One region of the Nitratireductor sp. StC3 genome, then DNA from elsewhere that is predicted to be linked to it. Evidence: predicted binding sites of a transcription regulator. Region 1 holds the regulator's gene; the other holds the start of a gene.
What was found. Region 1 encodes LexA, which represses DNA repair genes until DNA is damaged. Its sites were predicted from a motif close to TGTTCNNNNTGTGTTCNG; they were not measured.
Positions count from the first base shown of each region.

Region 2: a site for LexA is predicted at 3,401-3,418, ahead of recA (recombinase RecA). Genes of this name have one in related genera too.

Region 1 is NZ_PYBP01000001.1:296,407-303,859, reverse strand. Features, by position in the region: gene gltX (glutamate--tRNA ligase) at 1-474, opposite strand, end outside; gene C7T96_RS01500 (ComEC/Rec2 family competence protein) at 605-2,977, shown strand; gene lexA (transcriptional repressor LexA) at 3,102-3,815, opposite strand; gene C7T96_RS01490 (phosphate ABC transporter ATP-binding protein) at 4,052-4,873, opposite strand; gene C7T96_RS01485 (ABC transporter permease subunit) at 4,870-5,703, opposite strand; gene pstC (phosphate ABC transporter permease subunit PstC) at 5,687-6,598, opposite strand; gene C7T96_RS01475 (phosphate ABC transporter substrate-binding protein) at 6,555-7,379, opposite strand; gene C7T96_RS01470 (transglutaminase domain-containing protein) at 7,379-7,453, opposite strand, start outside.
Region 2 is NZ_PYBP01000001.1:155,607-163,059, forward strand. Features, by position in the region: gene C7T96_RS00780 (pseudouridine-5'-phosphate glycosidase) at 1-584, opposite strand, end outside; gene C7T96_RS00785 (PfkB family carbohydrate kinase) at 581-1,555, opposite strand; gene C7T96_RS00790 (IS1595 family transposase) at 1,764-2,657, shown strand; gene recA (recombinase RecA) at 3,542-4,627, shown strand; gene alaS (alanine--tRNA ligase) at 4,873-7,453, shown strand, end outside.

The DNA.
Region 1 (7,453 bases):
CCGGTCGGCGACCACGGTTTCGCCGGTTTGCGGCGCCTTGATGCGCACCACCGGGTCGATTCCGGCCGGGGCCTCGGCGGGATCGCGGTCGCGCCAGCGCCCGTCATAGCGCGGCGGCCGGCCCTCGGCGCGGGCGGTTTCGCGCATCGCCTCCAGCTCGGCCTGGCTGGCATAGCAATAATAGGCCTCGCCGCGCCGCACGAGCTCTTCGGCGATCTCGCGGTGTCTGTCGGCGCGCGCGGCCTGGGAGACGGGCTCGCCGTGCCAGTCGAGGCCGAGCCAGGAAAGCCCGTCGAGGATCGCCGCCGTGGCCGCCTCGGTCGAGCGTTCGCGGTCCGTGTCCTCGATGCGCAACAGCATCTGCCCGCCCGTATGCCTGGCATAAAGCCAGTTGAACAAGGCGGTGCGGGCGCCGCCAATGTGCAGATAGCCGGTGGGCGAGGGCGCAAAACGCGTAACGACGGTCTTGGTCATGGCACTGTCCAGGAGATTCTTGGGCTGCCGCCGCGCCGAACGGGCGGCGCATGGGTGATTTTGATCGGCGTTCATGTAGCATAGGTGTCCGCCCGCGCAAGCGCCGGCCGCATCGTGAGGCGACGGCCCGATGAGCACGATGGAGACACAGCGCCTGGAAAGGGCGGCCGCGCCTGCCGCCGCGGGCGCGCATGTGCCGGCCAACCGGCAGTCCGATCGCGCCCGGCCGGCATCCATATCGGGCGCCCTGGTGTCCACCGGCCGCGCCCTTGCCGCGGCATTGGCGCTGGAAGAAGCGCGCGGCACGCCCTTTCTCCTGGTTCCGGTGCTGTTTTGCGCCGGGGCAGCGCTCTATTTCGCACTGCCCTTCGAGCCGGGCTGGCCGCTGCTTGCGGCCGCGCTTGTCGGGCCGGCGGCGGCCCGGTTTCTTGTCGCCCGGCACAGGGTCGCGGCACGGCTATGCGCGGCGTTCGCGATTGCGGCGGCCGGCGCGGGTGCCGGCAAGATCGAAACCGTGCGCGCCGACACCGCCATGCTGGGCTCGGCCGTCTCGACCGTGCTGACCGGGCGCGTGGTCAGGGTCGAGCACCAGGCGAGCGGACGCACGCGCTACACGATCGACGTGGAGACGACGCGGCGGCCGCTGCTGCGTTACGCGCCCGATCGCGTCCGCGTCACGGCGCGCGCCGATCCCGGCATCGCCGCAGGCGAGCGCATCGAGGGGGTCGTGCGGCTTTTCCCGCCCTCCGGCCCGGTTCGCCCCTATGGCTACGATTTCGCCTTCGAAAGCTACATGGCCGGCATCGGCGCGACCGGGTTCTTTCTCGGCATGCCGGACAGGCAAACGTCCGCCGGCGCGAGCGATATCGCCCCGCGCCTTGCCGCCGGGCTGGCCAATATGCGCCAGGCGATCGCCGGGCGGATCAGGCGCCATGTCGCGGGCGCGGAAGGCGAGATCGCCGCCGCGCTGATCGCCGGCACCCGCGCCGGCATTCCCGAGGAGGTCGACGAGGCGCTGCGCCGGGCCGGCCTCGCACACATCCTGTCGATATCCGGCCTGCACATGGCCCTCGTCGCCGGCACGGTGATGCTGGCGCTGCGGGCGCTGTTCGCGCTCGCGTCGGGCTTTTCCTCGCGCCGGCCGGTCAAAAAATACGCCGCCGCGCTGGCGCTTGCCGCGGCCGCCTATTATCTGGCGATTTCCGGCGCCGCGGTCGCCGCCCAGCGCTCGTTCATCATGATCGCGGTGATGCTGGTGGCGCTGCTGTTCGACCGCGCCGCAATCACCATGCGCAATCTGGCAATCGCGGCGCTGATCATCGCCGCGCTGGCCCCGCACGAGGTGGTCGGGCCGAGTTTCCAGATGTCGTTCGCCGCCACGGCGGCGCTGATCGCGGCCTATACGGCCTGGTCGAACCGGGTTTCGGCAAGGACGGGCGCCGGCCGCGCCCCGCCACGGGGCGGGCTGAACGCGGCCGGGCGCCGCCTGGCTTATTTCGCCACGGGGATCGCGGCAACCTCGCTGATCGCCGGCGGCGCGACCACGGTCTACGCGATCTGGCATTTCCACCGTGTCGCCCCGCTCGGGCTGGTTGCCAATCTCGCCGCCATGCCGGTCGTGTCGACGCTGATCATGCCGCCGGCCGTCGCCGCAGGCGTGTTGATGCCGGTGGGGCTGGAAGGTCCGCCGCTGACGGTGATGGGGCAGGGGATCGCGATCATGGTGGCTGTGGCGCGCTGGGTTGCCGATCACAGCCCGATCGACGCTGTCGGGGCGATGCCGCCGCTGGCGCTGATCCTGTTCACCGCCGCGCTTCTCGTCGCGACCATCGCGACCTCCGGCCTGCGCTGGCTGGCGCTGCCGCTGGCGCTGGCCGCAACGCTGGCCTTCGGCTTGCGCACGCCGCCCGACCTGCTGGTTTCCGAGGACGCCCGGCTGGCCGCCTTGATGCGCGATGACGGCCTATTCGCCGTCAATCGCCCGCGACCGAACGGTTTTACCATCGGCATCTGGCAAAAGGCGCTGGCAGCCACGGGTTACGTCAAGCCGCGCGACCGCGCCGACGGCAAGCCCGAGGCGGAGACGCGCTTCGTCTGCGACGCCGCGGCCTGCGAGGCCGTCCATGCCCGCGGCGCCGTGGTGGTGCACGCCAAGACCCGGGCCGCGGCCGCGCCGTTTTGCGGCGTGGCGAGCGTGATCGTGATCGCGGACGCGACCGCCGCCAATCCGTGCCGGGCGAAAGACGTTCTTGTCGTGACCGCGCGCGACCTTGCCCGCCGCGGCAGTCTCGAAGTGCGCTTCAAGCAAGTTGGAACCGAAAGCGCCGGCGCGAGCGGGGGGCCGTTGCGCGCCGAAGCGCGCTTCGCCCTGCCGCGGAACGAACGGCCATGGTTCGCGCACCGCAAATTCTCGCGCGAGGCCCGCGGTCTCGCGCCTTACAAGCGCGGCGAGAAAGGCAGGAACAACAAGAACGGCAAAAGCGGGAAAGGCGACAAAAGCTGAGCCATCCGCCGTGGCGGCGAGATCGGCGGCCGACAAAGCGGCGCCCGATCGAGCCGCGGCCAGACTACATATGTGCCGACACCGGCCCGACCTGGGTCGCCGGCGCGACCGACACCGGGAAACGTCAGTAGCGGCGGATCAGGCCGACCAGCCGCCCTTGGACTTTGACCTGGTCGGGGCCGTAGATGCGGGTTTCGTAGGCCGGGTTGGCAGCTTCGAGCGCGATCGAGGCGCCCTTGCGCCGAAACCGTTTCAGGGTCGCCTCGGCGTCTTCCACCAACGCCACGACGATGTCGCCGGGATTGGCTGTCGCCGCGCTGCGAATGATGACGGTGTCGCCGTCGAGAATGCCGGCATCGATCATGGAATCGCCGCGCACCTCGAGCGCGTAGTGCTCGCCGGCCGACAGCATGTCGGGCGGCACGGCGATCGCATGCGTTTGATGCTGGATGGCGTCGATCGGCACGCCGGCGGCGATCCGCCCCATGACCGGCACCGACACGCCGCCGCCAGCGTCGTCATTGGCCGACACGGGCGGGGCCGGCTTGGGTTTGGGCTTGCCGAGACTGCCCTCGATGACGCTCGGCGAAAAGCTGCGCGGCCGCCCGAGCCCCGGAGAGATCGATTCGGGCAGGCGCAGCACTTCCAGCGCACGGGCGCGATTGGGCAACCGGCGGATGAAACCGCGCTCCTCCAGCGCCGTGATCAGCCGATGAATGCCCGATTTGGAGGCGAGATCGAGCGCTTCCTTCATTTCGTCGAAGGAGGGCGGAATGCCGGTTTCCTTCAGCCGTTGATGGATGAAAAGCAGCAGCTCGTGTTGTTTTCGGGTTAACATGGCGGCCCCAGTGGAATCATCGACAAACAAAACCAGAACAAACTGTATCTGTTCTCACCTTGTTCCGCAAGTGTCCGAGCGCCGAAAGACGAAAACGATGCCGGCAACGCCGCCGACGGCATGCCGCGCCCGGTCTTCGGGCAGGCACCGATACCCGCGACAAGGGAAGGCCGCGGATGTTGAAACGCGGCGTCCCCGTTTCGAGCGCCGGTCTCTCGGCGGGTTTTGCGCCCGGCCTACGCCAGCCGGCCGTTGAGATAATCGTCGGTGACCTGGTTTTGCGGCCGCTCCGACAAATCCGCCATCGTGCCGTGCTCGAGCAGGTAGCCGGTTCCGCGCCGTGTCCAAAACAGCGCGCACTGATCGGCGATCCGTCGTGCCTGAGACAGATTATGCGTGACGATCACCAGCGTGACGCTGTCCTTGAGTTTGAGCAGCAGGCGCTCGATCGTCATCGTCGACATCGGGTCGAGCGCGCTGCACGGTTCGTCCAGAAGCAGGATTTCGGGCCGCGTGGCCAGCGCCCTGGCAATGCACAAACGCTGCTGCTGGCCGCCGGACAGCGCGCAGGCGGACATGTCGAGCCGGTGGCCGATTTCCGCGTGCAGGCCGACGGCACGCAGGCATTCGTCGATGCGCGCGTCCCGGTCCGCCCGCCGGCGCACGCCGAATTCACTCAACACGATATCGAAATTGCGACGGATGGAGAACGGAAACGGGTTAGGTTTCTGAAACACCATGCCGACCCGCTTGCGCAACCGCAGGAGATCGGCGCCCCGCGCCAGCACGTCGGTATCGCGAACAAGGATACGGCCGGACGCGTTCGCACCCGGGATCAGGTCGATCAGCCGGTTGACGCAGGTCAGCAGGCTGGTTTTGCCGCAGCCGGACGGGCCGATCAGCGCGGTGATGCGCCCTGGCGGGATCGACAGGCTGACATCCGACAGGGCCTTGATGGCGCCATAGGCGACCGTGACGTTTTCGACGCGGATATGGCTCGCCTCGGCGCGGCCCGGCGACAAGTCGAGCTTTCGGGTTCCTGTGGCTTGCACGTTCATACGAAATCCCTGCCTTGCTTGCTGTCCAAAGCCGTGAACAGGGCGACGACGGCGGCGACCGACGCCAAGAGCACGGTGGCGGTCGCGAACGCATTGCCGTCGCCACCGGGAACGTTCATCGCCAGGTCGAGAATATGGACCGCCAGGGTCCGTCCCGAATCGAAAACCGAATCCGGCATGCGCACCACGTAGCCGCTGGTGAAGATCAGGGCGGCGCTTTCGGCGACCGCGCGCCCGAAACCGAGCCCCAGCCCGGCGAAAATGCCCGGTGCGGCGGCCGGCAGCATGATCGACCAGACGATCCGCCGCTGCGGCAGGCCGAGCGCGTAGCCGGCCCTGCGGTCTTCGCCGTGCATGCGCAAGGTGGTTTCGGCCACGCAGGCCGCGATCGGCAGGATCATCAGGGCGAGCGTCAGCCCGCCGGCCAGAATGGAAAAGCCGAAGCCGAGCCAGTCGCAGAAGATCATGTTGCCGGCCAGACCGAAGACGATCGAGGGAACGGCGGCCAGCACGCCCAGGCAGCCCCGCGTCAGGCGCGCGGCCACGGTGTGCGGGCGTACCGCCTCGACCAGAAACACCGCCGCCCCGACCGCAAGCGGCAAGGCGGCCGCCAGCGCCACCCCCGTCACCGCCGCCGTCGACACAAGCACCGGCGCGATGCCGCCGGCGCGCCCGGCCGCGCGCGGCGCGGTGGTGAGGAAGTCCCACGACACCAGCGCAGCACCGCGCGTGACCACATGCATAACGATTGCAGCCAGGACGAGCACCACCGCCGCCACCGCCGCGCGCACCACAAGGTCGTTGACGAAGGGTCTAAGATTGCGGTGCATCGGCCCCGCCCCAGCAGCGGCGCAAGACGAGCAGCAGCCCGACCATGGCCATCAAGAACAGGCCCGAAACGAACAGAGCCGAGCGGTGGACGTCGATGGCGTAGGCCATTTCGAGCGCGATATTGGCCGGCAGCGTGCGCACGGACGCAAACGGACTGTCTGGCATCGCGACCGCGTTTCCGACCACCATCAGCACGGCCATCGTTTCGCCCAGCGCGCGGGCGAGCCCGAGCATGCAGGCGGCCGCCACCACCCCCTTGGCCGACGGCAGCACGATGCGCTTGATCGCCGCGTGACGGGCGCATCCGAGCGCCAGGCTGCCGAGATAGAGCGAGGCCGGCAATTGGCGCAGGCCCGCCTCCGCCAGAACGGCCACGGTCGGCAGCACCATGATCGACAAGACGATCACGCCGGCCAGGAGCGAGGTGCCGGGCGGCTGCCAGGCGGCGATGTGCGGCACCAGCACGGTCATGCCCCACAGGCCGTAGACGACCGAGGGAATGGCCGCCAGGGTCATCAGCACCACGCGAAAGGCGGCACCGCCGACATCGCCGGCGTAATAGCGGATATAGACCGCGCACAGGATTCCCAGCGGGCCGGCGACGGCAAGCGCGCCGGCCGAAACCGCGAGCGTGGCCGCGACCATCGCCACCAGGCCGTATTCGCCGGCGGTCGGATACCAGTCGCCATCGGCCACGAAGGCGCCCAGTCCCGCCTCGGTCAGCGCGGGCGCGGAGCCGATCGCCAGCACGATCAAGACGCCGGCCATCGCTCCGATCGCCAGAACGCCCGATGCCCACAAGACGACGACGAAGACGGCGTCTTTCAGCGCGAGCGGGCCGCGAAACAGCCTAATTCGAGGCGGGCGAGAAATAATGGTCTGAGATGAGGTCATGCACCTGTTGTCCGGAGGCAAACCGCAAAAACGCTTCGACCGGCGCCGCGGGGTCGGGATACGTGACCAGGTTCAGCTCTCGTCTGACCGGGTACGACCCGTTTGCGACATTGGCGGAAGTTGGAGCGACGGCCCCGAGCGCGATCGCGCGTATCGGGGTCATGGCGCTTGCGTGATATTCGGCCGCGCCGATCGAGATGTAGCCCACCGCCCTCGGGTTGCCGGCCACCACTTTCACCGCCTGCTCGTTGTCGCCGATGATGGTATGGGCGCGGATGTCGCGAATATCGAGATCGAGATAATCGAGGAAGATTCCCAAGGTCGAGCGGCCTTCGGCCTTGCTGACCACGGTGATCGGCCCGTCCCAGGAACCGAACGCCTCCCAGCGCGTCGCCTGGCCGGTGTAGATCGCCCGCACCTGGTCGTCGGAAAGCCGTTCGAGCGGATTTTGCGCATGAACGATCAGCGCCACGCCGTCCCATGCGATCCGCGTGGCCGCGACGTCGTTTTCATCCGCGCCGAGCGCCCGCGACACCATGCCGATATCGGCGAGCTTGCGCCGGACGTCCGACAGGCCCCTGGAAGAGCCGCCGGTCTGGACATCGACCTGCACGCCCGGATGCGCGGCCTCATAGCGCTGGGCGATATCCATCATCAACGGCGCGATCGTGCTCGAGCCGGTAACGACGATGCGCACCTCCTCCTGGGCATGGGATACACCCAGGCCGGCGAACGTCAGCGCAAGGGAGAAGGCGGCGATCACAGTCTTTCTGGCCGACATCATACGCTCCTCGTTGCCCAGCTTGCCGTTTGCGGCGGCCGCGCCGCGTGCCGGATCTCGGCGTCAGCCCGCAT
Region 2 (7,453 bases), 140 kb from region 1:
CAGAAGGCCGGCATCGTGTCGCTGCCATAGGCGACCACCGGCACGCCGCGGCTTTCCAGCACTTCCAGCGTCTTGTCGATGTCGAGGATCGCCTTGGCGCCGGCCGAGACCACGATGACCGGTGTGCGGGCGAGCTCGTCGAGATCGGCGGAGATGTCGAAACTGGTCTCGGCGCCCTTGTGCACGCCGCCGATGCCGCCGGTGGCGAACACCGTGATGCCGGCCAGGGCCGCGCCGATCATGGTGGCGGCGACCGTGGTGCCGCCGGTCCGGCGCTGGCTCACGGCAAAGGCGAGGTCGGCGCGCGACAGCTTCATCGCGTCGCCGGTCTTGGCGAGCGTGGTGCGCTCCTGCGGCGAGAGGCCGATCTTGAGCCGCCCGTCGATGACGGCGATCGTGGCCGGCACCGCGCCCTCGGCTTCGATGATGGCTTCGACATTGGCCGCCATCTCGTCGTTCTGCGGATAGGGCATGCCGTGGGTGATGATGGTGCTTTCGAGCGCGACCACCGGCTTGCGGGCGGCGAGCGCGTCCGCCACCGGTTGGGCGATGTCGACGAGGGCCTGGGCGCTATGCGGGATCATGGGCAAACCGTTCTGTCTTGCGGGAGGGGAAGGAAAGCGGGCGCCGGCACGCGCGCCAGCGTCTGTGCGAAGGTTTGGTCGTCGTGATCGGCAATCGCAGCGGCACTTTCCAGGCACAGCACGGCGGCGGCAACGCCCCGGCGCAAGGCCTCGGCGAACGGAATTTTCGCCGTCAGGCTCTCGACCATCGTGCCGGCAAGGGCGTCGCCGGCGCCGGTGACGTCGGCAATCCGGCGCGGCGGCGGCGGCGTCAGGCGGTAGAACGCCTCGTCGTCGAAGGCGATGAGTTCGCCGCCGCCGGCCGTCACCACCGCGCGTGCAAGGCCGGCCGTGCGCAGGGCCGCGACCAGCGCCTGCGGCGGCGCGGTCGCCGCGGTCGCCGTCAGCGCCGCCGCCTCGCGCCGGTTCATGAACAGGCCGGCCAGCCGGTCGGCGACCGGGGCCAGGCGGCCGACCTTGGCCGGCGAGATCGCGATCGCGTAAAGCGGGCTGGCGCCGGCAAGGCCGGCGAGCCGGTCGAGCGCGGCGGTCGAAAGGTTGGCGTCGCACAAAACCGCGTCGGCGTCCGCCACGGCCGCGCGTGCGCCCGAGCGGCGTAATTGCCTGTCGAAGGCGGCGTCGTAAAGCGCCATGTCGGCGAGCGCGGCGACCACGTCGCCGTCGGCGTCGAGGATCGCAGTGTAGCTGGCCGTCGTGCGGTCGAGATAGACGGCCGACAGATCCGCGATGCCGGCAGCCGCGATCGCGGCCGCCACGGCTTCGCCGGCCGCATCGCCGCCGCGCGCCGACATCAGCGCGACACGGGCGCCGCGGCCGGCCATGACGCGTGCGGCGTTGAAGACGCCGCCGCCGACCTCCTCGCGCATCGTGCCGGGATTGGAGGCTCCGGGCACGAACGGGCCTGCGACCCGGCCGCGCCGGTCGATATGGGCGCCGCCGACGGCAAGGATTGTGCGGGAAGCTGAAGGCATCGTGGCGCCGGACTGGGAAGAAAAGACGGGCCGGCGCGCGGCCGGCGTGGCGACATTACCGGCCGGGATTTGCGCTGGCAACGGGGCCGGCCGAATCGGCCCCGCCGACCCTCGGACGGGGCCGCAAAACCGTGGGAGAGGGGATACATCCGCTGTGGTGCGAATGTATCCCCTTGAAACATGTAGGGCGAATCCCTATATTCGGAGCATGAGCAAGAAACCCAAAGCCCCGACACTCAAAGATTTCCTCGCACAGTTCCCCGACGATGATTCGTGCCTCGATCATCTGATGGCTACCCGCTACGGAAAGCGCCACGAATGCGCCAAGTGCGGCAGGCTCGCCAACTTCCATCGCGTGAGGTCGCGCCGCTGCTACGAATGCGATTTCTGCGGCTATCAGGTCTATCCGACTGCAGGGACGCCGTTCGAAAACACCCGCACATCCCTGCGGGACTGGTTCCACGTCATGTTCATGTTCACGACTTCCCGCAACGGCGTGTCCGCCAAGGAAGTCCAGCGCACCATCGGCGTGACGTACAAGACCGCTTGGCGCATGTGCAACCTGATCCGCCAGTACATGGGCTATGTCGATGGCGACAACAGCCTCGGCGGCCCCGGTAGCGGCATTGTCGAGGCCGACAAGGCCTTCTTCGGTGGCTATGACAAGCGCGGCGAAGATGACAAGTCAGTAGTGCTTGGCATCATCGAACGCGGCGGCGAAGTCGTTACCCGCGTTCTTCCCGGTAAGGGCCGCCGTCACGTCCTGCCCGCAATCTTCAAATGGGTTCGCCCCGGTTCGCGCATCGCTACCGATGAAGCCGGTGCCTTCCGTGAGCTGTCGGAACTTGGCTATCAGCACGGCACAATCAACCATGCTGAAAAGCAATACGTGTCAGGCGAGGTTCACACCAACAACATCGAAGCGTTCTGGTCGCACGTTAAGCGGTCTATGTGCGGGACTTACGTTTCGGTGTCGAAGAAGTGGCTCCAGACCTATCTTTGGGAATTCGAGTTCCGCCAGAACCTTCGGAAGCAGCCGCATTTGATGCTGGACCTGCTTTTGCAGTCTTTCCCCCGTCCCGGACCAAAGGCGGACGCGTGAGCATAGCCTTTAGGAGACGGTCGAAGCGGTCATAGGCGCCAGCCGTCATTGCGCTCCATCCCCCTGATATTCAATTTCGCATACGAAATGTCCGTTGCTCGCCCCCTCAGGAACTCTCAAAATATAAAAGTGAGGGCTACTTATAGATTTATTCCCTCGCTTTACTCTAATCTTAAATTTAACTTTTTTCCTATCGGGGGGTATCGGGTATGGTTTTTCGCGCCCCCTGACATGCCTAATGTCAACAAGGTAGCCGTTTCTATCATCACCCTCATGACGAATTGCTACCGGTACAAGGATAGGCCCCTCGTCGGACATCAAAGTTGCCGTGTCGCCTGTGTCAGAAAAAACCGCATCACCCCAACTTAATTTTATCCGTTCAACGACCGTTCGCCCCTCATACCGATCAAGAAAAACGCCTGCGCGCGGGAAAACTCCTGGTCCGATCTTAAAACGGCGCCGTATCCCAATCGGGACATGCCAATATGAACATGTTTCATTCTTAGATCGCTGGACGGGGCTTCCAAAAACAAAAACAGGCGGAAGTAGCAGACGGAAAAGCCCCATTAGCGGAAGCGCGACAGACGGCTCTCCTGAGCCAAGAGCGATGTCAACAGGCATACTTCATACGATGCCTGAGAACCTCGCCTAAATCCAGATTCGTCAATCATGAATCGACTCAATGCCATCGTCATCCACCTTCTTTACATGTCTGAACGGGGCACATCCGCTGTGGTGGAATCCCGAACGAAAAAAGAACATAACCCTCAAAGCTTTGATTTTAAATAAAATCTACAAACTTGCATAAATGGAACAAAACGGGTACAAATCAATCAGGAATAAGAAGCGACCGGGCTTCATTGACGATCGAAGGGTAATGTATCATGGCTCAGAACTCATTGCGGCTGGTTGAGGACAATTCGGTGGATAAATCCAAGGCTCTGGATGCGGCGCTTTCGCAGATCGAGCGCGCGTTCGGCAAAGGCTCGATCATGCGGCTGGGCCGCAACGAGCAGGTGGTCGAGATCGAGACGGTGTCGACCGGCTCGCTCGGGCTCGATATCGCGCTCGGCGTCGGCGGCCTGCCCAAGGGCCGCATCATCGAGATTTACGGACCGGAAAGCTCGGGCAAGACGACGCTGGCGCTGCACACGGTGGCCGAGGCGCAGCGCAAAGGCGGCATTTGCGCCTTCGTCGACGCCGAGCACGCGCTCGATCCGGTCTATGCCCGCAAGCTCGGCGTCGACCTGGAAAATCTTTTGATTTCGCAGCCCGACACCGGCGAGCAGGCGCTGGAGATCTGCGACACGCTGGTGCGCTCGGGCGCGATCGATGTGCTGGTGGTCGATTCGGTCGCCGCCCTGACGCCGCGCGCCGAGATCGAGGGCGAGATGGGCGATTCGCTGCCGGGCCTGCAGGCGCGGCTGATGAGTCAGGCGCTGCGCAAGCTGACCGCCTCGATCTCGCGCTCCAACACCATGGTTGTGTTCATCAACCAGATCCGCATGAAGATCGGCGTCATGTTCGGCTCGCCCGAAACCACAACCGGCGGCAATGCGCTGAAATTCTACGCCTCGGTCCGGCTTGACATTCGCCGCATCGGCGCGGTCAAGGATCGCGACGAGGTCACCGGCAACCAGACCCGGGTCAAGGTGGTGAAAAACAAGCTCGCGCCGCCCTTCAAGCAGGTCGAGTTCGACATCATGTACGGCGAGGGCGTGTCGAAGACCGGCGAACTGATCGATCTCGGGGTGAAGTCGGGCATCGTGGAGAAGTCCGGCGCCTGGTTCTCCTACAATTCGCAGCGGCTCGGCCAGGGTCGCGAAAACGCCAAGCAGTTTTTGCGCGACAATCCCGAAACGGCCGACGAGATCGAGCTGGCTTTGCGCCAGAATGCCGGTCTGATCGCGGAGAAATTCCTCGACGAGGGCCGCCCCGAGGACGAGGGCGGCGACGCCGCGGAAATGTAGTTTTTCCGGGGTCCGAGCGACCCCGGCCGTTCGTGACGACAGGCCGCCCGGGCTCAGGCAGGGGCGGCCTTTTTCTGGCCTGTGCGTGGGATGGCGGCGGCCGGGCGTCTGGCCGCCCATTGCGCGCCGGGGAGGGGGGCGGCAAGGCCGGCTGCAAAACGGTTTCTGGACAGCCATCCGGGCGGGCGATAAGAAGCCGGTTCGCAAATTCCGGGTTTTCCGGCGGCTTTCAAGAAGGCACATCCATGAGCGGCGTCAACGCGATACGGTCGGCTTTTCTCGATTTCTTCAAAAAGAACGGACACGAGATCGTGGCGTCGGGGCCGCTGGTGCCGCGCAACGACCCGACGCTGATGTTTACCAATGCCGGCATGGTCCAGTTCAAGAACGTCTTTACCGGCGTCGAGCAGCGGCCCTACAGCCGCGCGGTGACGGCGCAGAAATGCGTGCGCGCCGGCGGCAAGCACAACGATCTCGACAATGTCGGCTATACCGCGCGCCATCACACGTTTTTCGAGATGCTCGGCAATTTCTCGTTCGGCGACTATTTCAAGGATGTCGCCATCGAACTCGCCTGGACGCTGATCACCAAGGAATTCGGGCTCGCCAAGGACCGGCTCCTGGTCACCGTCTACCACACCGACGACCAGGCCTTCGACCTGTGGAAGAAGATCGCCGGCCTGCCGGACGAGCGCATCATCCGCATCCCCACCAGCGACAATTTCTGGGCGATGGGCGATACCGGTCCGTGCGGTCCGTGTTCGGAGATTTTTTTCGACCACGGCGAGGCGATCCCCGGCGGTCCGCCCGGCAGCCCCGACGAGGACGGCGACCGTTTCATCGAGATCTGGAACCTGGTCTTCATGCAGTTCGAGCAGGTGGCGGCGGACGAGCGCGTCGACTTGCCGCGTCCGTCGATCGACACCGGCATGGGGCTGGAGCGGGTGGCCGCCGTGCTGCAGGGCAAGCACGACAATTACGACATCGACCTGTTCAGGGCATTGATCGCGGCCGCCGTCGAGGCGACCGGGGTGCCGGCCGAGGGCAAGGCGCGGGCCAGCCATCGCGTGATCGCCGATCATCTGCGCGCGGCGAGCTTTCTGATCGCCGACGGCGTGCTGCCGTCGAACGAGGGTCGCGGCTACGTGTTGCGCCGCATCATGCGCCGCGCCATGCGCCATGCCCAGCTTCTGGGCGCGGCCGATCCGCTGATGTGGAAGCTGGTGCCGGCGCTCACCCGCGAGATGGGCCAGGCCTATCCCGAACTGGTGCGCGGCGAGGCGCTGATTACCGAAACGCTCAGGCTGGAGGAAACTCGGTTTCGCAAGACGCTGGCGCGCGGCCTGACGCTGCTGTCGGAGGCGACCGACAGTTTTGGCGACGGCGACCGGCTCGACGGCGAAACCGCGTTCAAGCTCTACGATACCTATGGATTTCCGCTCGATCTGACCCAGGACGCGTTGCGCCAGCGCGGCATTTCGGTCGATCTCGACGGCTTCAACGCGGCCATGGAGCGCCAGAAGGCGGAGGCGCGCGCCTCGTGGTCCGGTTCCGGCGAGGCGGCGACCGAAACGGTCTGGTTCCAGATCAAGGAGGAGGTCGGGGCGAGCGAGTTTCTGGGCTATGCCAGCGAGGGCGCGGAAGGCGTTGTAAGGGCGCTGGTGCGCGAAGGCGCCCGCGTCGAGGCGGCTGCGGCTGGCGACGAGATCGCCGTGGTCGTCAACCAGACGCCGTTTTACGGCGAATCCGGCGGCCAGCTCGGCGATACCGGCCGGATTGCCGGCGAGGGGTTCGAGATCGAAATTACCGACACGCAAAAGAAGGTCGACGGGCTGATCGTGCATGTCGGCCGGGTCGCGCGAGGCACCGTCGCGCCGGGCGCTATCGTGCATCTCAATGTCGATCACGCCCGCCGCGCCCATCTCCGGGCCAATCATTCCGCCACCCATCTCATCCACGAGGCGCTGCGCGAGGTGCTGGGCACGCATGTGGCGCAAAAGGGATCGCTGGTGGCGCCGGAGCGGTTGCGTTTCGACTTTTCGCATCCCAAGCCGATTTCGCCCGACGAGATCGAGCGCATCGAGCGCATGGCCAATGAAATCGTCGTGCAGAACGCGCCGGTGACCACGCGGCTGATGGCGGTCGACGACGCGATCGCCGAGGGCGCGATGGCGCTGTTCGGCGAAAAATACGGCGACGAGGTCCGCGTGGTGTCGATGGGCACCGCGCTCCAAGGCGACAAAGCCGGAAAAACCTATTCGGTGGAATTGTGCGGCGGCACCCATGTCGCGGCGACCGGCGATATCGGGCTGGTGCGCGTCGTGTCGGAGGGCGCGGTCGCCGCCGGCGTGCGCCGCATCGAGGCGCTGACCGGCGAGGCGGCCAGGCACCATCTCGATACCCAGGAACGCCGGCTGAAGGCGGTGGCGGCGGCGCTGAAAGTGGCCCCGGCCGATGTCGAGGCCCGGGTGGACAGCCTGCTCGACGAGCGCCGCCGGCTCGAGCGCGAATTGGCCGAAGCGCGCAAGAAACTCGCGCTCGGCGGCGGCGGTCAGGCCGAAAGCGAAACCGAAAGCGTCGCCGGAACCGGGTTCATCGGCCGTGTGGTGGAGGGCGTTTCGCCGAAGGAGCTGAAGCCGCTGGCCGACGAGGGCAAGACCGCGCTCGGCTCGGGCGTGGTGGTTTTCGTCGGCACGGGCGAGGACGGCAAGGCGAGCGTGGTGGTCGGCGTCACCGAAGACCAGACGTCGCGCTTCAGCGCCGTCGATCTGGTGCGCGTCGCCTCGGCCGCGCTCGGCGGCAAGGGCGGCGGCGGCCGGCCGGACA